DNA from 3 places in the Scandinavium sp. UTDF21-P1B genome. Region 3 is predicted to be linked to each of the others. Evidence: riboswitches for the same ligand, from Rfam matches in the RefSeq annotation. Region 3 holds a riboswitch; each other region holds the start of a gene.
What was found. Region 3 has a riboswitch for thiamine pyrophosphate ahead of thiB (thiamine ABC transporter substrate binding subunit). Riboswitches for the same ligand answer to the same signal wherever they lie in the genome.
Positions count from the first base shown of each region.

Region 1 (9,597 bases), on a different contig from region 3:
ACGACATGCTGGCGGGTAACGCCTTTGGCGACGCAGGCCACCGTATCGTGATTGAAGAGTTTCTTGAAGGGGAAGAGGCCAGCTTTATCGTCATGGTTGACGGCGAAAACGTGCTGCCGATGGCCACCAGCCAGGATCACAAGCGCGTGGGCGATGGCGATACCGGCCCAAACACCGGCGGCATGGGCGCGTATTCTCCTGCTCCAGTCGTCACCGACGAAGTCCATCAACGCACCATGGATCGCGTCATTTGGCCAACCGTTCGCGGGATGGCGGCAGAAGGTAATACCTATACCGGCTTCCTGTATGCCGGATTGATGATCGACAAAGCGGGCAATCCGAAGGTTATCGAGTTTAACTGCCGCTTTGGCGATCCGGAAACTCAGCCGATCATGCTGCGCCTGCAGTCTGACCTTGTGGAACTCTGCCTTGCGGCCTGCGAAGGCAAGCTTGACGAGAAAACCTCCCGCTGGGATCCGCGTCCGTCTCTGGGCGTGGTGATGGCCGCCGGCGGCTATCCGGGAAGCTACAACACCGGAGATGAAATCCACGGCCTGCCGCTGGAAGAAGTAGAGAACGGGAAAGTGTTCCAGGCCGGGACAACGCTCTCCGAAGACGATCGCGTACTGACCAACGGTGGCCGCGTACTGTGCGTGACGGCGCTGGGTGAAACGGTAGCCGAAGCGCAGAAACGCGCGTATGCCTTAATGGCCGATATTCACTGGCATGGCAGCTTCAGCCGAAACGATATTGGTTATCGCGCGATTGCGCGTGAGCAAGGGAAGTAATTCGTCATTGCCCGGCGGCGCGATGCTTGCCGGGCCTGGGCTTTTCTGTCCGTTAAAAGGTTTTCTCTTTCGGCTGCCAGGTGCAGAAATCTTCATTTGCCACCAATAGCAGCTGTGACCCTTCCGGCGCTTCCAGCCACGCCACGCTGACTTCTACCGAAGAGTGATTCTGACGTCGTTCGATGTGATTAATCGCGCGAGCTTCTAAATCGGGCTTCATCGTCTCGCCTTCACAGGTCGTTACGGTATGATTTGCATGCCAGCGTCCCTGTCGCAGCACCACACGCCCCTGACGCAGCGCATCGCTGGTCTGACGGATTTGCTGCGCCTGATAGCGGTACAGCGCTATCTGGTCGTTAGAGAGCTGCTGCTTCTGTCCGTCGACTTCACGCTGCATAAAGCTGAGCTCGCCATGGTCATCAAAACGCACGCGAACGTGTTCTGGCGGTTTACCGTAGATATTGAGTTCAATCAGAGAAAGCGTGTCGCCCTGCCAGCGGTATTCGCTGGTTGAGGTGTTCCCGCTGCGCCACGGGCTGAAGGCCGCAAGCAGGTGAGTTTCGTTATCGGAATCTTTGCGCCAGATGCGCACCGCGCCCTGGTTATCGGCATAGCCGCTGGCGGTAAAAGGGGGTAATGCAGAGTTGTGGCTACAGGCGGTGAGCAACAGCACACCGGCCAGCGCCAGCGAACGGCGCCAGACGGACAAAAGGGGCGAAACCGCCCCTTCGATAAAACTGTTCACCGGCACGCGGTCTTACTTAACGGCGTCTTTCAGTGCTTTACCAGAAACAAAAGCCGGCACGTTAGCTGCGGCGATTTTGATTTCTTTACCGGTCTGCGGGTTGCGGCCAGTACGCTCAGCGCGGTGGTTCACTTTGAAGGTACCGAAACCAACCAGTTGTACAGCATCACCTTCTTTCAGAGACTCAGTAATTGCAGCCAGAGTAGATTCCAGGGCAGATTTAGCCTGTGCTTTAGACAGGTCAGCCTTGTCCGCAATTACATCAATCAGTTGAGTCTTGTTCATATGTTATCCTTACAATGTGTTTATCGCTTGCTAAGCATCGAGTGCGACGGAAATGCCTGAAAAGCACTCTCCTGCATACACGCACCGATAGCCACTTTTTTTCGCCTTCCAAATGTAGACCAGACGGGGGGCAGATGTGAAGCCTTCAGGCACGACAATTCGGACTGAATATCACGTTTTGTGGCTTCATTGCTGAAAATTTATACCGATATTGCTCTCGCCCGCCTCGCGGAGGTCTGCCCGCAGCCCTTTTATTAGTTCAATATCGCGTTCTTCACAGTCGGCCAGAAGTCGGAATATTTCCCATTGGATGTCCCATTCCTGCTCTACCGCTGGGTTCTCTTTCAGCTCTTCATCCGTCATTTCGCGGCCCGCCTGAGTCATTTCCAGCATCGCGACGGTAGTGATGGAGGTCTTGCTGACTTCGATCGCGTGTTCCAGCGTTTCGCCACTCAAACGTGAGTGCATCAGCTCGCTCAGCGCCACGCAGGCGTCAATGGCCGGATAAACGCCGTACATGTCGAAATCTTCCGCGACGGGGATCGCTTCCTCGAACTTCTCAAGCTGGCTGTCGAAGTTGACTTTGGCATCCTTCACCGTCAGCGTTTCCCAAATCAGATCGAGAATACGGCGATAAAGCTGCCCATCAGCAAATTCGGTCTGCTGGCAGAACATAGCGTAGTTCGGATACATACGCTCGCACAGGCAAGCCATAAAGGTCACGTGCTGCCAGCTTTCCAGCTTCTCGAGGCGCAGATGGATCGGGTTTTGTAACATGATGAATTCTCGAATACGTTAATGGGCGGCAGTTTACCTGAATCAGGGCTGAATTGCTTGCCAGCGCAGGAAGGCGGGCCGACGGGATGCCACTGCATCTGCCCAACGGGTGGGTTCCGGCAGACGGTAGCCGCGAGTACAGCGCTGAACCCAGGCCAGTGCGCTGTCCTGACTCACGCGATACCCGGTGGCGATAAACAGCGGGTTACAGCGCGCTTTGCTCCGCCATACCCAGCCGAGCTGCTCCTGCTTGTCGACGAGCGGCGCCAGCGCGCCCGGATCGGGAGAGAGTGGCTCAAACTTGCCGCACAGGCGCTTTTTCGCCACGCCGATAGTCGGCACGTCCACCAGCAGGCCAAAATGGCTGGCGACGCCGAGCCGCCGCGGGTGGGAAATGCCGTGGCCATCGACGAAAAGCAGATCGGGTTTACGGGAAAGCCGCTCCCACGCTGCCAGCAGCGCGGGATATTCGCGGAATGACAGAAAACCGGGGATATAGGGCATGGTGGTGGGAATACGCGCAATCTGGTATTCCACCAGCTCCAGTTCAGGCCAGGTCAGCAACACCATCGCGGCGCGCGTGACTTCGCCGCCCTCTTCGAAGCCGACATCCGCCCCGCCAATCAACGTCGGCGGATCGACCAGAAAGCGATCCTCGCGGATCACCGATGAAGCCAGTGCTTTTTGTTGTTCCCGAAGCTCCGCCAGATCCATGGTATTTCCTTATTGATGATACTGAGCTGACAAACGGTGTACGGCTTCAACAAACGCGCCCGCATGTTCTGGCGGCACATCCTGATGAATACCGTGGCCCAGGTTAAAGACGTGCCCCTCGCCCTGACCGAAACCAGCCAGAATGGTCGCCACTTCTTCCTCAATGCGCGCGGGTTGTGCGTACAGCATAGACGGATCCATGTTGCCCTGAAGCGCCACTTTGTCACCCACGCGACGGCGCGCATCGGCAATATCTGTTGTCCAGTCCAGGCCCAGCGCGTCGCAGCCTGTAGCCGCCATCGCCTCCAGCCACTGCCCGCCGCCTTTGGTAAACAGCGTCACCGGCACGCGGCGTCCTTCGTTTTCACGCAGCAGGCCATCGATAATCTTGTGCATGTAGTAGAGAGAGAACTGCTGGTAGTCACGCCCGGTCAGCACGCCACCCCAGGTGTCGAAAATCATGACCGACTGCGCGCCCGCGCGGATCTGCGCGTTCAGGTACAGCGTGACGCTCTTCGCCAGCTTATCCAGCAGCAGATGCAGCGCCTGCGGATCGGCGTACATCATCTTCTTAATAACGGTGAACGCTTTGCTGCTACCACCTTCGACCATATAAGTTGCCAGCGTCCACGGACTGCCGGAGAAGCCAATCAGCGGGACCTCGCCTTTGAGTTCGCGGCGAATGGTACGCACTGCGTTCATCACGTAGCCCAGCTCCTGTTCCGGATCGGGAACGGGCAGCTTTTCGATATCAGCTTTGGTTTTCAGCACCGAGGTGAAACGCGGGCCTTCACCGGCCTCGAAATAGAGCCCAAGCCCCATTGCGTCGGGAATGGTCAGAATGTCCGAAAAGAGGATCGCCGCATCCAGCGGGTAGCGACGCAGCGGCTGCAGGGTCACTTCACAGGCCAGCTCCGCATTTTTGCACAGTGACATAAAATCCCCCGCCTGCGCACGCGTAGCTTTGTACTCCGGCAAATAGCGGCCTGCCTGTCTCATCATCCAGACAGGTGTAATATCAACAGGCTGGCGCAGCAGCGCACGCAGATAACGATCGTTTTTCAGTTCGGTCATATTTGCAGTTCCTTTATGCATTATGCGGGGAGTGTACCATCACTCGTCATCTGCCCGACACATCGCCACGGTGTCTTCAATCAAACGCCGCGCCACGGTGCCCGGCGGCGGAAGCAGCGGCAGGTTATCGTAGCGATACCAGTTAGCGTCCAGTAATTCTTTCGGATCGATGACAATCTCTCCGCTGTCATAATCTGCCATAAACGCGGTCATCAGCGACTGGGGGAAAGGCCATGGCTGTGAGGTGATGTAACGAAGGTTTTTTACGCGGATGCCGCTCTCCTCCATCACTTCGCGGGCCACCGCCTGCTCCAGCGTTTCGCCCACTTCAACAAAACCTGCCAGCACGGTATGCACGCCGTTGCGATGGCGGGTATGCTGTGCCAGCAGGATGGAGTCATCACGCCGAATGGCGACGATAATGCACGGTGCGATTTGCGGGTAATAGCGTTCGCGGCAATGGCTGCACAGCATTGCCCATTCGGTTTTGCTCGGATGCATGGTGTGGCCGCAATAGCCGCAGAATTTATGCGAACGGTAAAACTCCGCCAGTTGGACGCCACGCCCGGCTAGCTGGAACAGGCCGACGTCCTGATCCAGGACCTGGCGAACCGTGCCCATCTCCTGGCAGCGCGCCTGTTGAACCAGCCAGACGGGAGCGCCTTCCCACTCACCAATTTGCATGGCTGGCAGGCCGACAAGATCGAAATTCTCTGCCGTCCCACACGGTATTTCTCCACCGGGCAGCCATAATTTCTGTTCGTGACTGACTATCCACCAACCGCTGTCTAATTTTTCAATAATACGATCCATATCTATTGCACTACCTTCGCTTCACTGGCACTTTGTTAACAGTGTTTTTACATTTTTGGGTGAGCCGTTTTTACTCTTTTAAAGTCGGAGTCCATCATGCTAAACCAGTTAGAAAGCCTGACAGAGCGCGTTGGCGGCAGCCATCATCTTGTCGATCAGTGGCTACAGGTGCGTAAGCAGTTGATCGTCGCCTATTACAATCTGGTTGGCATTAAGCCTGGCAAAGGATCGTATATGCGCCTCAACGAAAAAGCCCTCGACGATTTTTGCCAGCGTCTGGTGGATTATCTCTCCGCCGGTCACTTCAGTATTTATGAACGCATTGTCGGCGAATTGGAAGGCGAAAACCCACTTTTGGCGGCAACAAAGCTCTATCCGCAGCTTGAAGGCAACACCCAGCAGATCATGGATTTGTATGATTCCAGCCTGGAAACCGCCATCGACGATGATAACTGCATGGAGTTTCAACAGGCGTTATCCGCCCTTGGCGAAGCGCTGGCCGCGCGCTTTACGCTGGAAGACAGCCTGATTGCGCTGGCGCTGGACAGCAAATTTAACGGCGGCGCGAACGACGAAAATCAGATCGCGCGTCCGGCTTGAGTTCTTAAGCGTTAACGAGTAATTTACAACCTTCACCTCGCCTGCGGGCGGGGTTTTATCTTGTCGGAGTGCCCATTTGGGCTGAGACCGTTAATTCGGGATCCGCGGAACCTGATCAGGCTAATACCTGCGAAGGGAACAAGAGTCAACCTGCTGTTACATCGCCATAAAGGCGATGTCTCCTCTTGCTTCATCCGTCGTCTGACAAGCCATATCCTTACTTTACTGGAATGTGCTATGTCTACTACCAAACTGACCCGCCGCGAACAGCGTGCACAGGCTCAACGCTTTATCGACACGCTGGAAGGCACCGCGTTTCCTAACTCACAGCGTATCTATCTTCAGGGCTCGCAGGACGATATTCGCGTCCCAATGCGCGAAATTCAGCTAAGCCCAACGCTCATCGGCGGCACCAAAGAGAATCCACAGTTCGAACAAAACGAAGCTGTGCCGGTGTACGACACCTCCGGCCCGTATGGCGAGCCGTCGATAAAAATTAACGTCCAGCTCGGCCTGGAAAAGCTACGCCAGCCATGGATTGACGCCCGCAACGACAGCGAACCGCTGGATGAGAGAAGCTCAGCGTACACCAAAGAGCGCCTGGCCGACGACGGCCTCGACGAGCTGCGCTTCAGCGGATTGTTAAAGCCCAAACGCGCTAAGTCCGGTAAATGCGTGACCCAGCTGCACTACGCCCGCCAGGGCATCGTGACGCCGGAAATGGAGTTCATCGCCATTCGCGAAAACATGGGGCGTGAGCGGATTCGCGGTGAAGTCTTACGCCACCAGCATCCGGGAGAAGGTTTCGGCGCGCGTTTGCCGGAAAATATCACCCCGGAATTTGTGCGCGATGAAGTGGCCGCCGGCCGCGCCATCATCCCGGCAAACATCAACCACCCGGAATCCGAGCCGATGATCATTGGCCGCAATTTCCTCGTCAAGGTGAACGCCAACATCGGCAACTCGGCGGTGACCTCCTCCATCGAAGAGGAAGTGGAGAAGCTGGTGTGGTCAACGCGCTGGGGCGCGGATACGGTGATGGACTTATCAACGGGGCGCTACATCCACGAAACCCGCGAGTGGATCCTGCGCAACAGCCCGGTTCCGATCGGCACCGTGCCGATCTATCAGGCGCTGGAGAAGGTTAACGGGATCGCCGAAGATCTGACGTGGGAAGCCTTCCGGGATACTTTACTGGAACAAGCCGAACAGGGCGTCGACTACTTCACCATTCACGCTGGCGTGCTGCTGCGCTACGTGCCGATGACGGCCAAACGCCTGACGGGCATTGTTTCCCGCGGCGGCTCCATTATAGCGAAGTGGTGCCTGTCGCATCATCAGGAAAACTTCCTTTATCAGCACTTCCGCGAGATCTGCGAAATCTGCGCCGCCTACGACGTTTCCCTCTCTCTTGGCGACGGACTGCGTCCGGGCTCGATTCAGGATGCCAATGACGAAGCGCAGTTTGCCGAACTGCACACGCTCGGCGAGCTGACCAAAATTGCCTGGGAGTACGACGTGCAGGTGATGATTGAAGGTCCGGGCCATGTGCCGATGCAGATGATTCGCCGCAACATGACCGAAGAACTGGAGCACTGCCACGAAGCACCGTTCTACACGCTTGGGCCGCTGACCACGGATATCGCACCGGGTTATGACCACTTCACTTCCGGCATTGGCGCGGCAATGATCGGCTGGTTTGGCTGCGCGATGCTCTGCTACGTTACGCCAAAAGAGCATCTCGGCCTGCCGAATAAAGAAGACGTTAAGCAAGGGCTTATCACCTATAAGATTGCCGCCCACGCCGCGGATCTGGCAAAAGGTCATCCCGGAGCGCAAATCCGTGATAACGCTATGTCAAAAGCACGCTTTGAATTCCGCTGGGAAGATCAGTTCAACCTGGCGCTCGACCCCTTCACCGCCCGCGCATATCACGATGAAACCCTGCCGCAGGAATCCGGAAAAGTAGCCCACTTCTGCTCAATGTGCGGCCCCAAATTCTGCTCGATGAAAATCTCTCAGGAAGTCCGCGACTACGCGGCGGCACAGACCATTGAAGTCGGCATGGCGGATATGTCAGAGAACTTCCGCGCCAAAGGCGGCGAAATCTATCTGCGCAAGGAGGAAGCCTGATGTATCAGCCCGATTTCCCGACGGTGCCACACCGTCTCGGCCTTTACCCGGTGGTCGATAGCGTGGAGTGGATCAAACGCCTGCTTGAAGCAGGTGTACGCACTCTTCAGCTACGTATTAAAGATAAGCGCGATGAGGAAGTGGAGGCGGACGTTATCGCCGCCATCGCTTTGGGCCGTCGCTATCGCGCCCGGTTGTTTATCAACGATTACTGGCGGCTGGCGATTAAGCATAAGGCCTACGGCGTGCATCTGGGCCAGGAGGATCTGGAAGTGACGGATCTGGACGCCATTCGTCAGGCTGGCCTGCGGCTGGGTGTTTCCACCCATGATGATATGGAGATAGACGTAGCGCTGGCTGTACGGCCGTCTTATATCGCCCTCGGCCACGTTTTTCCAACGCAAACCAAGCAGATGCCATCAGCTCCGCAGGGGCTGACGCAGCTTGCCGCACATGTTGAGCGACTGAAAGATTACCCGACGGTAGCCATTGGCGGCATCAGCCTTGCGCGCGCGCCGTCCGTTCTGGCAACGGGGGTTGGGAGCATTGCAGTGGTCAGCGCGATAACCGAAGCGCCGGACTGGCAAATCGCCACGGCTCAGCTGCTTGAGATGGCGGGAGCGGGCGATGAACAATCGTGACTTTATGCGCTACAGCCGCCAGATCCTGCTGGAGGATATTGCCGTCGACGGCCAGCAGAAGCTGCTCGCCAGCCGGGTGCTGATCGTTGGGCTGGGAGGTTTAGGCGCGCCTGCAGCGCTGTATCTCGCGGGCGCAGGAATCGGCACGCTGGTGCTGGCAGACGATGACCACGTGCATATCAGCAATTTGCAGCGCCAGATCCTGTTCAGCGTTGACGATATTGATCGGCCGAAAGCGGAGATAACGAAGCAGCGGCTGGCTCAGCTCAATCCGGATATTCAGCTGATCGCACTAAACCAGCACCTCGAAGGCGAGGGGCTTCATAAGCAAGTCGTGCAGGCCGATGTGGTACTCGACTGTACCGACACGATGGCGAGTCGTCAGGCCATAAATGCCGCCTGCGTGAAGCACGGCACGCCGCTGATAACCGCCAGTGCCGTCGGCTTCGGCGGACAGCTGATGACCATTGCACCACCCTTCACCCATGGCTGCTACCGCTGTCTCTGGCCTGATGAACGGGAGCCAGAGCGCAACTGCCGCACCGCGGGGATCGTGGGCCCGGTCGTCGGCGTGATGGGCACGCTGCAGGCGCTGGAAGCCATCAAGCTGCTGAGTGGCATGAGCGTCGCACAGGATTCACTGCGCCTGTTCGACGCCCGTTCCGGTAACTGGCGCACATTAATCAGAACACGCGTGCCCGGTTGCGCCGTCTGCGGAGGGAGCCATGCAGATCCTCGTTAATGATGAGCGCGTTGATTGCGAAGCGGGAGAACCTTTGGCCGCGCTGCTTTCCCGGCTCGGCTGGGCTCAGCCCGGCGTCGCGCTGGCGCTTAATCAGCAGATAGTGCCCCAGGCTCAATGGGCAGATACCCTTTTACAGGATGGCGATAGTCTCCTGGTTTTTCAGGCGATTGCCGGAGGCTGACATGCTACGTATTGCCGACAAAACATTTGAATCACACCTGTTCACGGGCACGGGAAAATTTTCCTCACCGGAACTGATGGTCGACGCCATCAAGGCTTCGG
Region 1 is NZ_JBFLVD010000045.1:2,389-11,985, forward strand. It holds gene purD (phosphoribosylamine--glycine ligase) at 1-788, shown strand, start outside; gene AB1287_RS22160 (DUF1481 domain-containing protein) at 841-1,533, opposite strand; gene hupA (nucleoid-associated protein HU-alpha) at 1,546-1,818, opposite strand; gene AB1287_RS22170 (YjaG family protein) at 2,005-2,595, opposite strand; gene nfi (deoxyribonuclease V) at 2,638-3,309, opposite strand; gene hemE (uroporphyrinogen decarboxylase) at 3,319-4,383, opposite strand; gene nudC (NAD(+) diphosphatase) at 4,423-5,196, opposite strand; gene rsd (sigma D regulator) at 5,293-5,796, shown strand; TPP riboswitch at 5,851-5,951, shown strand; gene thiC (phosphomethylpyrimidine synthase ThiC) at 6,034-7,929, shown strand; gene thiE (thiamine phosphate synthase) at 7,929-8,570, shown strand; gene AB1287_RS22205 (ThiF family adenylyltransferase) at 8,557-9,312, shown strand; gene thiS (sulfur carrier protein ThiS) at 9,296-9,496, shown strand; gene thiG (thiazole synthase) at 9,498-9,597, shown strand, end outside.
Region 1: it holds a riboswitch for thiamine pyrophosphate, as region 3 does, so the genes downstream of both, thiC (phosphomethylpyrimidine synthase ThiC) here and thiB (thiamine ABC transporter substrate binding subunit) in region 3, are expected to answer to the same signal.

Region 2 (9,597 bases), on a different contig from region 3:
CGGTGCGTGAAGCCCACGGCGTGGAATCCGCCTGCGAGCAGCTCTACCAGCTGGTTGGCGCGGGCACCAGCACCATTGAATCGGTAGCCTGTGCAATTGCAATGGTGGAGCTGGCCGAAACCGATCCGAACCGCTGCGCCATCCTCTGCGCAAACCTCGGCGGCGACACCGACACCATCGGCGCAATGGCAACCGCTATCTGCGGCGCGCTGCACGGCGTCGACGGCATTGACCCTGCGCTGAAGCGGGAACTGGACGAAGTGAATCAGCTCGACTTTGGGCGCTACGCCGATGCCCTGCTGCAGTTCCGTCAACGGCGGGAGGAAAAATGCTGAGCGACAAACTGAGGCAGCTTCAGCAGCGGCGCCCGGTGACGGTGATCGGCTCGGCGGTGATTGACGTCATCGCCGACGCCTACGCCCTGCCCTGGCGCGGCTGTGATATCGAGCTCCAGCAGCAAAGCGTGAATATTGGCGGCTGTGCATTGAACGTCGCCGTGGCGCTGAAGCGTCTGGATATCGATGCCTGCAATGCCCTGCCGCTGGGCCAGGGCGTCTGGGCTGACATCGTGCGTAACAATCTGCACAAGCAGGGCATCACCAGCGTGATTGAAACCGACAGAGGTGATAACGGCTGGTGCCTGGCGCTGGTTGAACCCGACGGTGAGCGTACCTTCATGTCCTTTACCGGCGTGGAAAACGCATGGACGAATGAATGGCTGGCACGCCTGCCGCGCCATGCCGACGGTCTGGTTTATCTTTCCGGCTATCAGCTCACCGCCTCCTGCGCGGATTTGCTGATTGGCTGGCTGGCGTTGACGCCAGGCGTCACTGCGCTTATCGATTTCGGGCCGCGTATTGCTGATATTCCACCGGAGCGCTTCGCCCGCATCATGGCCTGCAAGCCGCTTATCACCCTGAACCGTCAGGAAGCGGAGATCGTGGCTGAACTTTACCAGCTTCCCGACGAGACTGAAGCGCTGGGCAAAGCGTGGCTGGAACGCTGGCATGCCCCGCTGATTGTCAGGCAAGACAAAGACGGCGCATGGTATTTCAGTGAGAAAGGCTGCGGGCAAGCAGCGGCATTTCCGACGACGGTGGTCGACACCATCGGGGCGGGTGACAGCCACGCGGGCGGCGTGCTGGCCGGTTTAGCTGCGGGCTGGTCTTTAAACGAAGCGGTGACGCTGGGCAATGCGGTGGCATCGTGGGTGGTAAGCCATCGCGGCGGCGACTGTGCACCGACGCGCGACGAACTACTCCTCACACACAAACACGTATAAATCACTGCGGCAGTAGCTGATGCTGTACTCAATCGGCCGCTGCTGCTGGTCCAGCGCCACCTGTTTAATCACCAGCACCGGAATTTTGTCATCCATTTTGATGTGCGATTGAAACTCGGCGTCCGGCATCCGGGCGCTGACCCGCGAGCGGGTGCGCTGCGGATAAATATGCTGGCTACGGAAGTAGTCGTACAGCGAAATGCCGATCTCGTCTGCATCCGCAATCAGATGCGACGGCACCCACGACTCCTCAATGGACACCGCCTCTTCATCGACATAGCGAATGCGCTTGAGTAGAAACACATCGCTTTTTGGCTCTATCGCCAGCTGCTCAGCCACTTCAGCCGGGCATTCCACCACGCGTTTGTTGACCCACAGCGTATCCGGCTTTTTCCCGCGCAGCACCACCTGCTGAGAAAACCCGCGCGCCTCTTTCAAAGAATACTCAAAGATGTTGTTGATCTGCGTACCATAGCCGCGGGCACGCGTCACAACACCCTCGTCTTCGAGAGTCTGCATCGCCTTGCGCACGGTGATGCGCGATACCCCGGTGAGCTGGCTGAGATCGCGCTCGCCGGGCAGAATATTGCCGTGCTCCAGCCAGCCGCTGCGCACTGCGTTCTTCACCGTTTCGGCAAACTTCAGGTACAGCGGCGTGTTGTCGGCGGCGGCGATGCGCTCATTCAGTTGAGCAAGAAGCCGGGTATGCGCTTGTTCCATCTCTGATTTTCCTGACAGACAGTTTCAGCCAGTATACTACCACCAGGCGTGAAAATGATGCACCGGACCGATCCCATTCCCCACCTCCAGCGAGTCGGCTTTTGCGAGCGCCGCAGAGAGCCAGCGTTTCGCCTCCGGCACCGTTTCCAGCCAGCCTGAATGTCGTGGACGCAGCGCGGCTAACGCCGCTGACAAGGTACATCCGGTTCCATGGGTATTTTTCGTTGGTACTCGCGGTGCGGTGAAGCGATGTTCCCCTTCGGCGGTAAACAGCCAGTCCGGGCTTTCCGCATCGTCCAGATGCCCGCCCTTCATCAGCACCGCCTCGCAGCCCAGAGCCCGCAGCGCACGTCCCTGCTCCAGCATCTCCCGCTCGTTTTGAGCGTGTGGCGCATCCAGTAACGCAGCGGCTTCCGGCAGATTCGGCGTGATTAACGAAACCTGCGGCAACAGCCTTTTACGCAGGGTTTCAACCGCCGATTCAGAGAGCAGCGGATCGCCGCTTTTCGCCAGCATTACCGTATCCAGCACCACGTTCTGGCTCTGGTATCGCGCGAGCCTTTCCGCGACGGCTTCCACAATATCGGTTTCCGCCAGCATCCCTATTTTGGTAGTGTCGATTCGCACATCGCTGAGCACCGAATCGAGCTGTGCTGCAACAAAGTCAGGCTCAATCCGATAAACCGACTGCACGCCACGGGTGTTCTGCGCCACCAGCGCAGTAATGACCGAACAGCCATAAGCACCCAGCGCTGAAAACGTTTTAAGATCGGCCTGAATACCCGCGCCGCCGCTCGGATCCGTGCCGGCGATAGTTAAGGCGTTAATCCGCTTCATGCCTGGCCCTCCCCATACAGCGCATCAAGGAACACAGCGACAAAACTTCCCGGCCCGGCGCTGTTTTCCGTCGCCAGGCTTCCGGCCCGTTTCATTATTCCGCAGGCTGCTGCCACGTTGTCGAGCCTGTCGCCCGGCAATGCGCAGCTTGCCGCCACCACCGCAGATAAAGCGCAGCCGGTACCGACCACGCGCGTCATTAGCGATGAACCGCCGATGACCATCAGCGTTCGCCGTCCATCAGTGACGTAATCCACTTCACCCGTTACCGCCACGACGGTAGAAATTTGCCGGGCCAGCGCCTGTGCGGCAGGCAATGCCGCCGCTGCGGTGTCCGTGGTATCTACACCCCGTCCGCCCAGGCTCATCCCTGCCAGCGCCATAATTTCAGAAGCATTGCCGCGAATCGCCGCAGGCTTCAGTGCCAGCAGCTGATGGCAAAATTCAGTGCGCAGCGCCAGCGCGCCAACGGCAACAGGATCCAGCGTCCAGGGTTTATTGTTCGCGCTCGCACTTTCCACGGCAAGACGCATTGCCAACGCACGTTCTTTCGTCAGCGTGCCGACGTTAATCAGCAACGCATCCGCCATTGCGACAAACTGGCGAGCCTCATCAGCGTCAATCACCATCGCCGGAGAAGCGCCGATAGCCAGTAAAACGTTGGCGGTAAAAGTCTGCACGACGTCATTGGTCATACAGTGAACGAGCGGCGAGCGGGAACGAAAAAGGTGTGAAGTATGCGCAACGAGCGCGGGGTTTAGCAGGTCAGCTTGCATGGTTCGCTCCTGCCAGACGGTGAAGAAGCGATACCCGATATGGGTTCTGACTTCCCTACGCTGGCATTATCCAGATCAGGTAATACGGGTATTTCTCAGCCTTCACAAAGAAGGGCACCCCGAGTCATTTGAATCAAATTCTGTGGTTAACGTGACGTTAAACCATGGGGAGGATAATGCTGCGGGCCGAGGATGTAAACACGTCTCTCCAACTCAGCCCTGACGCCCGCGCCACATCTCCCGCGTAATTTCCCACAGTTCTGAATCCAGCTCACCGGATACGTACTGCGCTTTTTCGGTACGGACTAAACGCATTCCATTTCGCATGGACAGATTTTTAGAACGTTGATTATCAGCAGCTTTTGGCGCCCTGAGCACCTCTTTGTTCAGCGTTTCAAACCAAAATTCATTCACCGCCTCGCAGGCTTCGGCCATCAGCCCCTTCCCCTGCCATTCCGGCACCAGCCAGAAACCGCGGTTATTATCAGGGATATCCATCAGTGAAATGACGCCGATTAGCTCGTTTTCGTCTTCTTTGGGTCGCAGGCTCCAGAACCATCCTGTCCCTTTTTTACTGGCGGCAAGCGCGACGTTATCAACGTAATGCTGTGCAGCACCCTCAGGAAAAGGCCAGGGCACGGTTGAAATCAGATAGCGCACTATCTCCCAACGAGGAAATTTGCGCTGAATCTGCTGCGCATCTTCTGAGCGCAATGGTTTAAGGATAAGCCTGTCGGTCACAATTTCAGGTGTGGCAATCATGTTGGTATACCCTCTGTTTAGTCGACCAGAACGCTTCTCAATTTCAGAACCACCTTGCTGGACACCCTGGACAATAACGTATCCTCTGGCAATGAATAGAGACTAAGCGCCAAAATGAAGGGAAAATCCTTACACTATTACCTTATCATTCAGACATATAGACAGGCTATCGTCAGCACACTAAAACGGAAGATGTTGCAGCTTTAGGACGCACTTTTCCCTTACCACTTCATATAACAAACGCACCGCCGGCGAAAGCTGTTTGCGGTGCGGGCAAATCATATTCAGCGGTACCGGGTCACCCTGATAGTCCGGCAGGATTATCTTCAATCGCCCTTCGGCAATATCATCGCTGACGTCCAGCCACGACTTATTGGCAATCCCTTCTCCGGCAATCGCCATACGGCGGATCACTTCCGCGTCATCGCTCATCATCACGCTGGAAACCTGCACCTCGTGCATCTGCCCGTCGCGAAAAAGCGTCCAGCGATCGTAGAGTCTGCCGCGCAGGCTGTAGGTGAGAGCATTGTGCTGGCGCAACTCCTCCAGCGTTTTCGGCTCGCCGTGGCGGCTTATCCAGTCGGGGGATGCCACCAGCACGCGACGGTTTTCCGCAGCGACGGGTAAAGAGATGAACGATGCATCGTCGTTGTGCCCATAGCGAAAAGCGACGTCCACCGGATCTTTAAAAATGTCGGCCAGGTTGTCGGAAAACAGAATACGCAGCCGCAGCGCAGGATGGCGGCGGCGAAAATCCTGAAAGACCGTGAGCAGGAGATTGCGGCCAAGATCTGAAGGCACAGCAATCTGTAGCGTACCGCGGATTTCATCTTCTGAAGTCTGAAGCTGCTGCATTCCGGCATGGAGCGTGTCGAGCATCTGCGTGGCAAACGGCAGCCAGGTTTCACCTTCCGGGGTTAATCGCAGGCTCCGGGTCGAACGCGCAAACAGCCGAATGTTGAGCTGTGTCTCCAGCCGTTTAATGGCTGTACTCACCTGCGCAGGCGGCAACCCCGCCTCACGCGCCGCTTCGCTAAAATTGCCCAACGCCGCCGCGCGCACGAACAGGGTCAGATCTTCCAGTCTGAGCATCTTTTTCTCCAGCCATTCACTTTCTGCATTGTAAGCCAAACCCGGAATCGTCTCAAAAAGCCCGTCTGCTGCCTCAGGGAATGCTATTCGCAGTATGCTTTCGAGGTTTGCTTACACTTTTTGCCCGCAAGAAGCTTGCCAGCAGGCGGGTGCATCAGGAATGATACGGGGCGGCATTTTTAAGTCCAGGTTATGTATTACAGGAATGTGGAGAAGGTATGCGTAAAACAAAAATGATGCTTCTGGCAGCACTGCTGGCAACAGCGGGTGCAGTATCAGCGGCACCGGCAACAGTATCGACCTCAGGGATCCAGCAGTATGAGCTGAACGACTTCATTGCCGATTTTACCCATTTCAAGATTGGGGACAGCGTGCCGGAGATGTACCGCACGGACGAGTACAACATCAAGCAGTGGAACCTGCGCAATTTGCCTGCGCCAGATGCGGGCACCCATTGGACCTATATGGGCGGCAACTATGTGCTGATTAGCGATGCAGACGGTAAAATCATCAAAGCCTACGACGGCGACATTTTCTATCACCGCTGAGCCCGCGCAGACTGTGAGCGTAACCGACGCTCACAGGTCGTACAATAATGCCTGGAGATAGCCATGAATATCCGCCCAGGAACCCCTTCCGATCGTCCTTTTCTTCGGACTCTGTTTCTTCACTCGCGCAGACAAAGCTGGCCCTGGGCTGACAGCTCCGGCTGGTCGCTGGAGGATTACGATACCGCAACGCTTGATGAACAGGTCTGGGTTGCCGAGATTGACGGTCACCGGGCAGGGTTCGCTTCCGTGTGGGAAAGCGATAACTTTCTGCACAATTTATTTGTTGCTCCACAATGGCAAGGGCACGGCGTGGGTAGCGCGCTGCTGCGCCACGTGCAGGCGACCTTTACCGGTACCGGTGCGCTGAAATGCCTGGTGCAAAATGAGCAGGCTCTGGCGTTTTATCAGCATCACGGCTGGCATACCGAAGCGCGCGGAATTTCGCCAGAGGGCGACTACTGGTTAATGCACTACCTACTTCCCTGAGCACCGTCCCTTTGCATACATAATTTTCATTCGATTTTGAGAACTTCGTTCCGGGAAACCCACTTGTCGGCGTCGCCTCAGCGCATACAATATACTGTATATAAATACAGTCATCGTATCACTCAGGAGAGGTTATTCATGGAAGCACCCGCCGTCTGGACTCATCCCCTGCTTTTTACCGAATTCGATCCCAATCTCGATTTTGTCGACGTCGCCACGCAGTGCGAGGAGCTGGCCGCCAGCGCCCTGGAATCCGAGCATCTGGAGACACAGCACGATCTCTACCAGCGCCTGCATACCTGCCTGGCACAGCTTCAGCCAACGCTGCTCGACCCCATTCCCGACGATCGCATGGCCGAATTCACCGTCAACGTGCTGCCGGATTGCCGCCCGGCGATGGAAACGGAAAGCGAATTGCTCTGCGAGTACTGCCTGGCGCTGAGCAAGCTGCTGTCAGGGCAGCCGCTCAGCATCAGCGTTGAAGAGACCTTACAGGGGCTGCTGTATGAGCTGACCTGCTTTTTGTCAGACACCATTCTCGCCCCGCGCTGGATAAACACGCCGCAAGGCGTAAAAATCCTCGGCTGACGGGCGAAAAAAAAAGCCACCCAGGGTGGCTTTCGATTACGCAGAGGCTATCACACGGCGCGAAACGCAATCTCGCCTGGAATGACTTCGCCCTGCCAGTACAGCTGTGCGGCAACGCGGCCAGCCAGCTGGCGGTACAGCGTGGTAAATTCACTGTCCGGGCGAGCCACAACGGTCGGCGTGCCGCGATCCAGGTCTTCACGCAGATTGATGTGCAGCGGCATCTGCCCCAGCAGCTGAGTGTGATACTGCTCCGCCAGGCGTTCTGCCCCACCGGTGCCGAAAATAGGCTCATGGTGGCCGCACTGGCTGCAGATATGCATGCTCATGTTTTCAACAATGCCGAGGACCGGTACCTCGACTTTCTCGAACATGACGATGCCTTTTTTGGCGTCAATCAGCGCGATATCCTGCGGCGTGGTCACCACCAGCGCGCCGGTAACAGGAATGTTCTGCGCCAGCGTCAGCTGAATGTCGCCGGTGCCTGGCGGCATGTCGAGCACCAGATAGTCGAGGTCCGGCCACAGCGTCTCCTGCAGCATCTGCATCAGCGCTTTGCTGGCCATCGGGCCGCGCCAGACCATCGCGTTATCGTCGGTCACCAGATAACCAATGGAGTTGGTGGCAAGACCAAATTTCACGATCGGCACCATATGGGTGCCGTCCGGGGAGGTCGGACGCCCCCCTTCTGCACCCAGCATCATCGGTACTGAAGGGCCATAGATATCCGCATCGAGGATACCGACTTTTGCCCCTTCGGCGGCCAGCGCCAGCGCCAGATTCACGGCAGTAGAGGATTTGCCCACGCCGCCTTTCCCTGAGCTAACGGCAATAATGTTCTTCACGCCGTTAATACCGGGCTGATTTTTTACCCGTTTGAGGGTGGCAATGGCGTGCGACAGCTTCCAGTCGATCGCTTTCGCACCGGTGATACGCAGCAGGTCAGCGCTGCACTGCTCTTTGAGCTCTTCAAACGCGCTGTGCCACGCAAACGGCATCTGAATTTCAACATGAACGGTGTCGTCGAGCCACGCCACGTGATGCAACGCTTTCAGGGCGGTGAGATTGTGTTTCAGGGTTGGGTGCTGAAAATTGGCCAGCGTGCCCGCGACCATCGCGCGCAGACGTTCCGGGGATGTGGCCTGGGATTGCGAACTCATCCCGACTCCTTTTTCGTTGTTCTGGAGTGCTAATTGTAACTGCGAGTGCCGCACGACGGTAATAATTCTTCGGAGGGTCTTCGCACATAGCGTATCAACGGGCGTTTTGGTACTATCGACACCCCTTTCAAAAGCAGGAAGTAATGTTCACTATGACTCAAGTCGCGAAAAAAATTCTGGTAACGTGCGCACTGCCGTACGCCAACGGCTCCATCCACCTCGGTCATATGCTGGAGCATATCCAGGCTGATGTCTGGGTCCGTTACCAGCGAATGCGCGGCCACCAGGTCAATTTCATCTGCGCCGACGATGCCCACGGCACGCCGATCATGCTGAAAGCTCAGCAGCTCGGCATTTCTCCGGAGCAGATGATTGCCGAAATGAGTCAGGAACATCAGACCGACTTCGCTGGCTTTAACATCAGCTACGATAATTATCACTCGACGCACAGCGACGAGAACCGCGAGCTGTCCGAGCTTATCTACGGCCGCCTGAAAGAGAACGGTTTCATCAAGAACCGCACCATCTCTCAGCTGTTCGATCCGGAAAAAGGCATGTTCCTGCCGGACCGTTTCGTGAAAGGTACCTGCCCGAAATGTAAATCGCCGGATCAGTACGGCGATAACTGCGAAGTCTGCGGTGCCACCTACAGCCCGACCGAGCTTATCGATCCGAAATCCGTGGTTTCCGGCGCCACGCCGGTGATGCGTGACTCCGAGCACTTCTTCTTCGACCTGCCGTCCTTTAGCGAGATGCTGCAGGCGTGGACCCGCAGCGGTGCGCTGCAGGAGCAGGTTGCCAACAAAATGCAGGAGTGGTTCGAGCATGGCCTGCAGCAGTGGGATATCTCCCGCGATGCACCGTACTTCGGTTTCGAAATTCCGAACGCGCCGGGCAAATATTTCTACGTCTGGCTGGATGCGCCAATCGGTTACATGGGTTCATTCAAAAACCTGTGCGACAAACGCGGCGATACTACAAGCTTTGACGAGTACTGGAAGAAAGATTCCGACGCCGAGCTGTACCACTTCATCGGCAAAGACATCGTCTACTTCCACAGCCTGTTCTGGCCAGCCATGCTGGAAGGCAGCAACTTCCGTAAGCCGACCAACCTGTTCGTGCACGGCTACGTGACGGTGAACGGCGCCAAGATGTCCAAATCTCGCGGCACCTTCATCAAGGCCAGCACCTGGCTGAACCACTTTGATGCCGACAGCCTGCGCTACTACTACACCGCGAAGCTCTCCTCCCGTATTGATGATATCGACCTCAACCTCGAAGACTTCGTGCAGCGCGTCAACGCTGACATCGTCAATAAAGTGGTGAACCTGGCGTCCCGTAAC
Region 2 is NZ_JBFLVD010000035.1:885-10,481, reverse strand. It holds gene AB1287_RS20825 (ADP-ribosylglycohydrolase family protein) at 1-335, shown strand, start outside; gene AB1287_RS20820 (PfkB family carbohydrate kinase) at 329-1,282, shown strand; gene AB1287_RS20815 (GntR family transcriptional regulator) at 1,256-2,002, opposite strand; gene thiD (bifunctional hydroxymethylpyrimidine kinase/phosphomethylpyrimidine kinase) at 2,039-2,839, opposite strand; gene thiM (hydroxyethylthiazole kinase) at 2,836-3,615, opposite strand; TPP riboswitch at 3,651-3,747, opposite strand; gene AB1287_RS20800 (GNAT family N-acetyltransferase) at 3,829-4,377, opposite strand; gene AB1287_RS20795 (LysR family transcriptional regulator) at 4,558-5,469, opposite strand; gene AB1287_RS20790 (RcnB family protein) at 5,688-6,017, shown strand; gene AB1287_RS20785 (GNAT family N-acetyltransferase) at 6,081-6,506, shown strand; gene AB1287_RS20780 (hypothetical protein) at 6,645-7,094, shown strand; gene apbC (iron-sulfur cluster carrier protein ApbC) at 7,145-8,254, opposite strand; gene metG (methionine--tRNA ligase) at 8,341-9,597, shown strand, end outside.
Region 2: it holds a riboswitch for thiamine pyrophosphate, as region 3 does, so the genes downstream of both, thiM (hydroxyethylthiazole kinase) here and thiB (thiamine ABC transporter substrate binding subunit) in region 3, are expected to answer to the same signal.

Region 3 (9,597 bases):
AGAATGTCGCAGGTGGAGGTGCCGATAACTTTCACCAGCGTATTTGGCTGCGCGCCCGCACCGACCGCGCCCATATGGCAGTCGAATGCGCCACCGGAAATCACCACGCTTTGCGTGAGATCCAGGCGCTGCGCCCACTCGGCGCTAAGCGTGCCAACCGGAATATCGGCGGTGTACGTTTCGGTAAATAACGGGCAGGGCAGATGCTGACTGAGAAGAGGATCGAGTTCGTCGAAGAAGCTGGCAGGCGGCAGGCCACCCCAGCTTTCATGCCACAGTGATTTGTGCCCGGCGCTGCAGCGTCCGCGACGAATATCCTGCGGGCGCGTAGTGCCGGAAAGCAGAGCGGGCACCCAGTCACATAATTCAATCCAGGAGACGGCGGCCTGTGCAACATGGCTGTCTGCGCGGGTGACGTGCAGGATTTTGGCCCAGAACCATTCGCTGGAGTAAATACCGCCGATGTAGCGGGAGTAGTCGGTTTTTCCGGGCTGGTGGCACAGGCGCGTGATGGCTTCGGCTTCTTCAACGGCGGTGTGATCTTTCCACAGTACGAACATAGCGTTGGGATTGTCGGCAAACTCCGGGCGTAAAGCCAGGACATTGCCTTCGTTATCAATCGGTGCCGGAGTGGAGCCGGTACTGTCGACGCCGATGCCTACGACGTCTGCCCGGCGTTCGCCAAGATCGCTCAGCACCCCTTTAAGCGCTGATTCCATGGATTCAATATAATCCCTTGGATGATGACGAAACCGATTGTTCGGCGCGTCGCAGTAGCGCCCTTCCTGCCAGCGTGGGTACCACTCCACGCGGGTGGCGATTTCCTTTCCTGTGTCGCACTCCACCGCCAGCGCTCGCACTGAATCACTGCCAAAGTCGAGGCCAATTGCTATTGCCATCGTGCTGCTCCATGAAGAGGGTCGGGTATGGAGAAACAGTAGTTTTTAGCGGAAAAAAGCGTCAGGCGTGAACCGCTAATCTTATGGACAATAATGCTGTGCCAGCGCAAAGTGTGACGGCGTGCAAATATTATAACAGGCTATTTATCGCTTTTTCGCTTCGCTGGCAATATGGACAAATGCTTTCCTTATAATCCTGCTGAGCGAGCGATGTTATGCCTGAACTTCAGAACGATCCGCTGTTACCCGGCTACTCTTTTAACGCCCATCTGGTGGCGGGGTTGACGCCGATTGAAGCCGACGGCTATCTCGACTTTTTTATTGACCGCCCGCTCGGCATGAAGGGCTATATCCTTAACCTGACGGTGCGTGGGGAAGGGGTGATTAACAATCAGGGGCACCAGTTTGTCTGTCGTCCGGGGGATATCGTGCTGTTTCCACCGGGGGAGATTCACCACTATGGTCGTCACCCGCAGGCGAGCGAGTGGTATCACCAGTGGGTTTACTTCCGGCCACGGGCTTACTGGCACGAGTGGCTGAGCTGGCCGACGCTTTTTGCACAGACCGGTTTTTACCGCCCGGACGAAGCGCATCAGTCGCGGTTTGCGGAGCTTTTCGGGCAGATTATCGATGCCGGGCAGGGTGTGGGCCGCTATTCTGAACTGCTGGCCATCAATCTGCTGGAGCAGCTTTTGCTGCGGCGCATGGAGGCGATTAACGAATCGCTGCTCCCGCCGATGGATAACCGGGTGCGCGATGCCTGTCAGTACATCAGCGACCACCTGGCGGACAGCCAGTTTGATATTGCCAGCGTCGCTCAGCACGTTTGCCTGTCGCCGTCGCGGCTCTCGCACCTGTTCCGCCAGCAGCTCGGCGTCAGCGTTCTGAGCTGGCGTGAAGATCAGCGAATCAGCCAGGCGAAGCTGCTGCTAAGCACCACGAGAATGCCGATTGCCAGCGTCGGGCGGAATGTAGGCTTCGAAGATCAGCTCTACTTCTCCCGCGTTTTCAAAAAATGCACCGGCGCCAGCCCCAGCGAGTTCCGGGCAGGTGTAACCCATGAGTGAAAAAAGTGAACCCCTGCGCGTGATGGCGGGTCATAACCTGTAAACTATTCAGACAATTGTCGGCTTGACGAAGCAGCAGCACCTCCGCAGAATCGCTGCTTCGCTCTCCAACCGGGACCCCTATGCAAGCGTTGCTGGAACATTTCATTACCCAATCGGTCGTCTATTCACTGATTGCTGTCGCACTGGTGGCCTTTCTGGAATCGCTGGCGCTGGTGGGGTTAATTCTGCCAGGCACCATCATGATGTCCGCGCTCGGCGCGCTTATTGGCAGTGGGGAAGTGAACTTCTGGCAGGCGTGGCTTGCGGGCATCATTGGCTGCCTGCTGGGGGACTGGATCTCCTTCTGGATCGGCTGGCGCTTTAAAAAGCCGCTGCACCGCTGGTCGTTCATGCAAAAGAACAAAGCGCTGCTGGATAAAACCGAACACGCGCTGCATCAGCACAGCATGATTACCGTACTGATTGGCCGCTTTGTTGGCCCGACGAGACCTCTGGTGCCGATGGTTGCCGGGATGCTCGATTTACCAGTATCCAAATTTATCGTGCCAAATATCATTGGCTGCCTGCTCTGGCCGCCGGTCTATTTCCTGCCGGGCATTCTGGCCGGGGCCGCGATCGACATTCCTGCTGATGCGCAAAGTGGCAGCTTCAAATGGCTCCTTTTGCTGGCGGCGGTACTGGTATGGCTTACTGCCTGGTTCGGCTGGCGGCTGTGGCGCAGCGGCAAATCGGGCGCGGACCGGCTGACGAGATACCTGCCGCGCGCTCGCCTGCTCTGGCTGATGCCCGTGATGAGCATCGGTACGGTGGTCTCACTGTATGTGCTGTTCAGACATCCGCTGATGCCGGTTTATCTGGGTATTTTAGGTAAGGTTGTAAGCCGCTAGTTTTTCTCTCTTTGGGCAAGAGACTGCCCGGCGGCACTGAGTTTGCCGGGCCGACAAACTTCTCCTGTAGGCCGTATAAGCGCAGCGCCGCCCGGCTATGTTTTAAGCCTGAATCCCCAACAGATGCGAAGCGCTCGCTTTGCCGCTCAGCAGCTCATCGGTTGCGCCATCCCAGGCGATACGTCCATCGGCAATCACCAGCGAACGCGGCGCAATACGGGCCGCATCTTCTACGCTGTGAGAGACCATCAGTAAGGTGAGCTGCTGGCGACGACAAACGTCACTGACCAGCTCGAGCATCTCCTGGCGCAGCGCGGGATCGAGGGCCGAAAAGGGTTCATCGAGCAGCAGCACTGGCTGTTCCCGCACCAGGCAGCGTGCAAGCGCCGCGCGCTGACGCTGGCCTCCTGATAACTCCCCTGGCAGCCTTTCCAGCAGCGGCTCAATGCCCATCTGGCTGGCGATCACGCTCAGCTTATGCTGCTGGGCGGCGTTCAGCTTCAGCCCTGGATGCATCCCCAGCCCGATGTTCTGGCGGATCGTCAGGTGGCTGAAAAGGTTGTTCTCCTGAAACAGCATCGACACCGGGCGTTTGGCGGGTGGCGTCAGGGTATGCGGCTGGTTCTCGATAAAAAGCGTACCGCTGGCAGGCGTTAGGAACCCCGCAATCAGGTTCAGCAGCGTGCTTTTCCCTGCGCCGCTTGGACCAAGCACGGCAATCTGCTCTCCCTGCTTAACGGAGAGGGTAAAACGCATCGGCAGATGCTCGTACAGCCAGGTAACATCATTCAGTTTTAGCATCGCGGCCCGGAAGTTTTTCAATCACGGTAAATAACAGGAAACAGAGTAGCAGCAGAATAAAGGCGGTGACCGCGCCGTCCTGGCTGCGGTAGGCGCCAATCTGCTGATAAAGATAAAACGGCAGCGTACGGAAATCTTCATTACCAAACAGCGCAACCACGCCAAAATCGCCAATCGATAAAACGCAGGCAAACGCCAGCGCCTGGGCCAACGGGCGCTTAAGCGCGCGCATTTCAACTACGCGAAAACGGGTGAAGCCCTGCATTCCAAGCGATTGACAAAGCTGGCTGTAGCGTGAAGTGGCGTCGCGCATCGGGTTTTCCAGCACTTTAAGCGCATAAGGAATCGCCATCAGCGCGTTGGTGAAGATAACGATTCCGTCGGCGGAGGTGGGCAGCCCGACGCTGCTGCTGAGCAATAAAAAGAAGCCGGTCGCCAGCACGATACCCGGCATGGCGAGGATCAGCATGCCGCTTAGCTCCAGCCCCTGTCCGGCAAGGTGCTGGTTTCTGGCGCGAAGTTCGCGGCTACTCCACAGCAGCATCAGCGTTAGCACGACGGAGAGAAAACCGGCGGCTACGGCAATGCGTAGCGAAGTCCAGATAGCCTGCCACAGCTCGGGCTGCGTCAGAACGTGGGGAAGATTACGATTCAGGCCATCCACGATCACCGCCAGAAGCGGCGGCAGGAGTAACAGCAAAGCGAGGATAATCAGCAGCGAATCGATAATTCGGCTGTGCAAGCGGTCGTCCGGATCGCGCCAGCCCGTGTGCTGCGTATTGCCGGGAGCAATAGCGCGGCTCAAACGCTGGCTGATTAACATCAAACCAAGGCAGCAAATCATCTGGACAATCGCCAGCATCGCCGCCCGGCCTGGATCATAGTCAAAGTTAAGTGCCTGATAGATAGCCAGTTCGATGGTCGTCGCCTGTGGTCCACCGCCGAGCGACAGCACGGTGGCAAAGCTGGCAAAGCACAGCATGAAAATCAGCGCCGCGATGGCCGGAATTTGCCGACGCATCCACGGCCACTCGACAAAGCGGAAAAAGGTAAAGCCACGCATGCCTAACTGAGCCGCCAGCTGGCGCTGCTCGCCGGGAATTTGCTCCAGCGCCTGCAGCAGCAGGCGCGTTGCCATCGGCATGTTGAAGAAGACGTGCGCCAGCAGAATGCCCTGTAAGCCATAGGGCGAGAACGACCAGTGCCAGCCCAGCAGCGCGAAAAGCTGCGCGAGCAAGCCCTGGCGTCCATACACGCTCAGGATGCCGAAGACCGCGACAAGGACCGGCAGGATCAACGTCATGGCACACAGGCGCAGCAAGGTTTGACGTCCGGGAAAGCGGCGGCGGTACAGTGAACGGGAAAGGAAGATAGCGGGAAAAACCGACAGCAGGGCGGAGAGAAATGCCTGCCAGAAGGAGAATCTCACTACGTGCCACAGGTAGCTGTCGTGCAGGAACTCACCCCAGCTTCCCGCCGGGGCGTTTAACCATAAGGCCAGAAAGGCGGCCAGCGCCACGGTCACCATCAATGTGGCAACCGTGATACCCGGCAGCAGCCAGCCGGGAATTACTGGCTGACGGCGCGTTGCCATGCAGCAATCCAGCCCTGACGTTCGGTTGCGACCTGGTTCGGAGTATATTCCAGCGTGGTTGTCGGTTTCACCAGCGAGCTAAACGCCTCCGGCAGCTCAACCTGCGTCACCGGGTACATCCAGTTGCCGGTCGGGATCGCTTTCTGGAACCCCGGGCTGACCATAAACTTCAGGAACTGTTCGGCAAGCGCAGGCTGCTTGCTGGCTGCCGTACGCGCAGCCACTTCGACCTGAAGGTAGTGCCCTTCAGCGAAATCAGCGGCCGCATAGTTCTCTTTTTTCTCTTCGATAATGTGGTAGGCCGGAGAGGTGGTGTAGCTCAGCACCAGGTCGCTTTCCCCTTTCAGGAACAGGCCGTAGGCTTCGCTCCAGCCTTTGGTGACGGTGACGGTTTTCGCCGCCAGCTTCTGCCAGGCTTCCGGGGCTTTGTCGCCGTACACTTTCTGCATCCACAGCAGCAGGCCAAGGCCCGGCGTGCTGGTGCGCGGATCTTCATAAATCACGCGCCATTTATTCGGGCTTTCCACCAGATCCTTAAGGCTCTTTGGCGGGTTCTTCAGCTTGTTCTTGTCATACACAAAGGCGAAATAGCCGTAATCAAACGGTACAAAGGTGTCATTCTTCCAGCCGCCGGGCACGGTCAGCCCATCCGTCTGCACGCCGCTTTTGGCGAACAGGTTTGTCTGCGTTGCCGCCTCCAGCAGATTGTTATCCAGCCCGAGCACCACGTCGGCTTTGCTGTTTTTGCCTTCCATGCGCAGACGGTTCAGCAGTGAAACACCATCCTCCAGCGCGACGTATTTCAGCTCACAGTTACAGTCTGCTTCGAAGGCTTTTTTGACTGCCGGGCCCGGGCCCCAGTCGGCGGAGAACGAGTCGTAGGTATAAACGGTGAGAACAGGTTTGGCGAAAACAGGCACGCTAACCAGCGCCAGTAACGGCAGGAGTTTTTTCAGCACTTTGCACCTCAAAAATTAGGGGTGGCAAAGGATTTTGAGTGAGCCTCAAATCCCTTCGCCGGCGTTATCCGGATCAGGTTCGACGGGTATTATCTCAGCCGCGTTTTGCAGCACCCCGTTGAGAACGGCGTTATTGTAATGAGTTTGTGACTTTTCAGGAAGCCTCGCGGTGGGGATTAAGGGTCGGGCGGCGCAAACCAGGCTGACTTAAAGTCAAACCAGCCGAGCGTGTTCATCCGCAGGCCACGCATACTGCGCTGCCCCTGGATGCGCAGCCAGTGGTGGATCAACGGTACGATGTCACGCCGGGCAATCAGCTGCTGCGACCAGTTGGCGAGGTTGATCTCCCCCGCCTGCCAGTCGGTGGCGGCCTGTTGCCAGTCCAGCGGAATGCAGTGCTGGATCAGCGGCACTTCAAACAGGTGTGCGAAGAGCGAGAAGTCCAGCGGCAGCGTGAAGTTGGCGCTGTTGAGCCACATATCGCTTTGCGCTTCGCCGCGGTGCCATTCATCGTAGTCAAGTTCCTGAATCACCAGCTTCACCTGATGTTCAGCCAGCAGTCGGCTCATGATTAGCGCAATGTTCTTATGCTCCAGATGCTCCCGGTAATAGGTAAGCGTGAGCGTTTCCAGCCCGGGGGGCTTCTCGCCTTTGCCGGGGCGGGCGTGGTGCCAGCGCGGTAGCAGGCCGTAGGCCGGGAACCAGTAGCCCTGATACTGTTCGTCGGCGTGGTAGAGCAGGTTGGCAGGGGAGAGGATTTCGCTTACCCAACGACGAACATCGTCCGCCAGGCCCTTCTGGCTTCGGGCGTCGAAAAGCAGGTAATAACACCCTTCCTCCAGGCGACTTTCTACCGCTTTTTCACCCTCGGTGGAACTGGAGCCTTCCAGCGTCAGGCCACAGGTCACCTCGTCGCTAATTTCTGGTAAGACCCAGACGTTCACTTCGTCGATCAGCGCACGAAAGCCAAAGAAGTCGTCGAATGCGTGGATCTTCAGCTGATTCTCGTTGTTGCGGACAACGGCATAAGGCCCGGTGCCCACCGGCAGGCTGGAAAAATTGTGCATGGTTTCCCATTCCTGCGGCAGGATCATCGCCGGAATGTGGCCGAGTAGCCAGGGGAGCCAGCGGTCAGGACGAGAGAGGTGGATATCCAGCGTCCAGGCCGTCGGGGAATCAATTTGACTGATGTGCGCATAGAGCGGCAGAGTGTTAATGCGCTGCAAAGAATGGATAACGTCTTCCATTTCCAGTTCACGTCCGTGGTGAAAATGGATGCCTGGTCGGAGGTAAAATCGCCAGTGTAAAGGGGAAATTTGCTGCCAGTGGTGCGCAATATCCGCTTCCAGTTCCCCGTTTTCCTCATTTATGCGCGTCAGGGCGCTGAAAATCTGCCGGGCGATGTGGGTCTCCGAGCGGCGCAGCGGCGTGCCGGGCAGCAGGTTGCGCATCGGGCGGTAGTAGAGCACCCGCAGAATATGCCGACCCTGGCGGAAGCTGCGCCCCAGATGGGACACCAGCATCTGACGCACGGTGGCTTTATCGCCGACGAGTTGCACAAGCTGATCGATTCTGTCCTGCTCGAGCAGGTCCTCAGCCCGCTGCTGCTGAAGCGCGAGGCCTGTATAAAGGAAGGTGAGATGTGAGCGCTTGCCGCGTCCGGCCTCCGCCTGCCAGGTGAGCCAGCCGCGCTCTTCCATGGTGTTAAGCAGCGTGCGCATATGGCGGCGTGAGCAACTCAGCAATTCCGCCAGCTCGTTGAGCGTGGTCTCCTGGGATTTTCCGTCACAGCACTGCCATAAGCGGATGAACTGTTGTTGCAGACGACCAGAGGACATAAAAGGGGAACTCCCGGTGAAAACTCAGCAATTTATTTATCCTCATATTAAGCCAATAATTCATTTCGATGAAGTGAGGAGGTGACGATGAAGCAGCCAACTGTCCGTCAGTTTTATCAACAGTACTTTTTGGCGACGCAGGGAGCGTCATGGCTGGCCCGCCTGGTCGCAGGAACGCGCCTGAAGATGCTGGAAGATCTGATGCAGTGGGAAGTTACAACGCCGGCTTCTTGATCCCACTAACTTGCCTGATCATGTGTGACTGAGTATTGGTGTAAAATCACCCGCCAGCAGAACCGTTCTGCTGGCTTTTTTCGTTTCTCTTTGGTGGATAAGGAACAATCATGCTCTGGCTGATGACGATGGGACGACGCCTGAACGGGGTGTACGCGGCTTTTATGCTGGTGGCGTTCATGATTGGCGTGGCCGGGGCTTTGCAGGCGCCGACCCTGAGCCTGTTTCTTAGTCGGGAAGTGGGCGTACAGCCGTTCTGGGTCGGCCTGTTTTACACCGTTAACGCCATTGCCGGGATTGCCGTGAGCCTTGGGCTCGCCAAACGTTCGGATCGCAAGGGCGACAGGCGCAAGCTCATCATGTTTTGCTGCCTGATGGCCGTGGGTAACGCGTTACTGTTCGCCTTTAACCGCCATTATCTGACGCTCATCACCTGCGGCGTGCTGCTGGCATCCCTCGCCAACACGGCTATGCCGCAGCTTTTCGCCCTGGCACGTGAATACGCCGACAGTTCGGCCCGTGAAGTGGTGATGTTCAGCTCTGTTATGCGCGCGCAACTTTCGCTGGCGTGGGTAATCGGTCCGCCGCTGGCCTTTATGCTGGCGCTGAATTACGGCTTTACCGTGATGTTTTCTATTGCCGCCGGGATTTTTGTGCTGGGTCTGGCGCTGATTGCCTTCGCGCTGCCTTCGGTGGCGCGCGTGGAGCAACCCGCAACGGTGGCGCTGACCGCGGTCAGCGGCTGGGGCGATAAAAATGTACGTATGTTGTTTATCGCTTCCACGCTGATGTGGACCTGCAACACCATGTATATCATCGATATGCCTTTGTGGATCAGCAGTGATTTGGGGCTGCCGGATAGCCTGGCGGGCATTCTGATGGGAACGGCGGCCGGGCTTGAGATCCCGGCGATGATCCTTGCAGGCTACTACGTCAAACGCTTTGGTAAACGCCGGATGATGATGACCGCCGTGGCCGCAGGCGTGCTTTTCTACGCCGGGCTGATAGTGTTCCACAGCCGCGAGGCGCTGCTGATCCTTCAGTTATTCAACGCGGTGTTTATCGGGATTATCGCCGGGATCGGCATGCTGTGGTTTCAGGATCTGATGCCGGGACGAGCGGGTTCCGCGACGACGCTTTTCACTAACAGCATTTCAACGGGGGTGATTCTGGCGGGCGTGATTCAGGGCGCGGTAGCGCAAAGCTTCGGTCATCACTTTGTCTATTGGGTGATTGCGGTAATTTCGCTAATGGCGTTTGGCCTGACCTGCAGGGTGAAGGATGTTTAAGTAGAAATGCCGGATGCGCAGAGCTT
Region 3 is NZ_JBFLVD010000002.1:143,700-153,296, forward strand. It holds gene araB (ribulokinase) at 1-899, opposite strand, end outside; gene araC (arabinose operon transcriptional regulator AraC) at 1,115-1,966, shown strand; gene AB1287_RS01580 (DedA family protein) at 2,089-2,856, shown strand; gene thiQ (thiamine ABC transporter ATP-binding protein ThiQ) at 2,959-3,657, opposite strand; gene thiP (thiamine/thiamine pyrophosphate ABC transporter permease ThiP) at 3,641-5,251, opposite strand; gene thiB (thiamine ABC transporter substrate binding subunit) at 5,227-6,210, opposite strand; TPP riboswitch at 6,243-6,338, opposite strand; gene sgrR (HTH-type transcriptional regulator SgrR) at 6,387-8,048, opposite strand; gene sgrT (glucose uptake inhibitor SgrT) at 8,136-8,282, shown strand; gene AB1287_RS01610 (sugar efflux transporter) at 8,393-9,571, shown strand.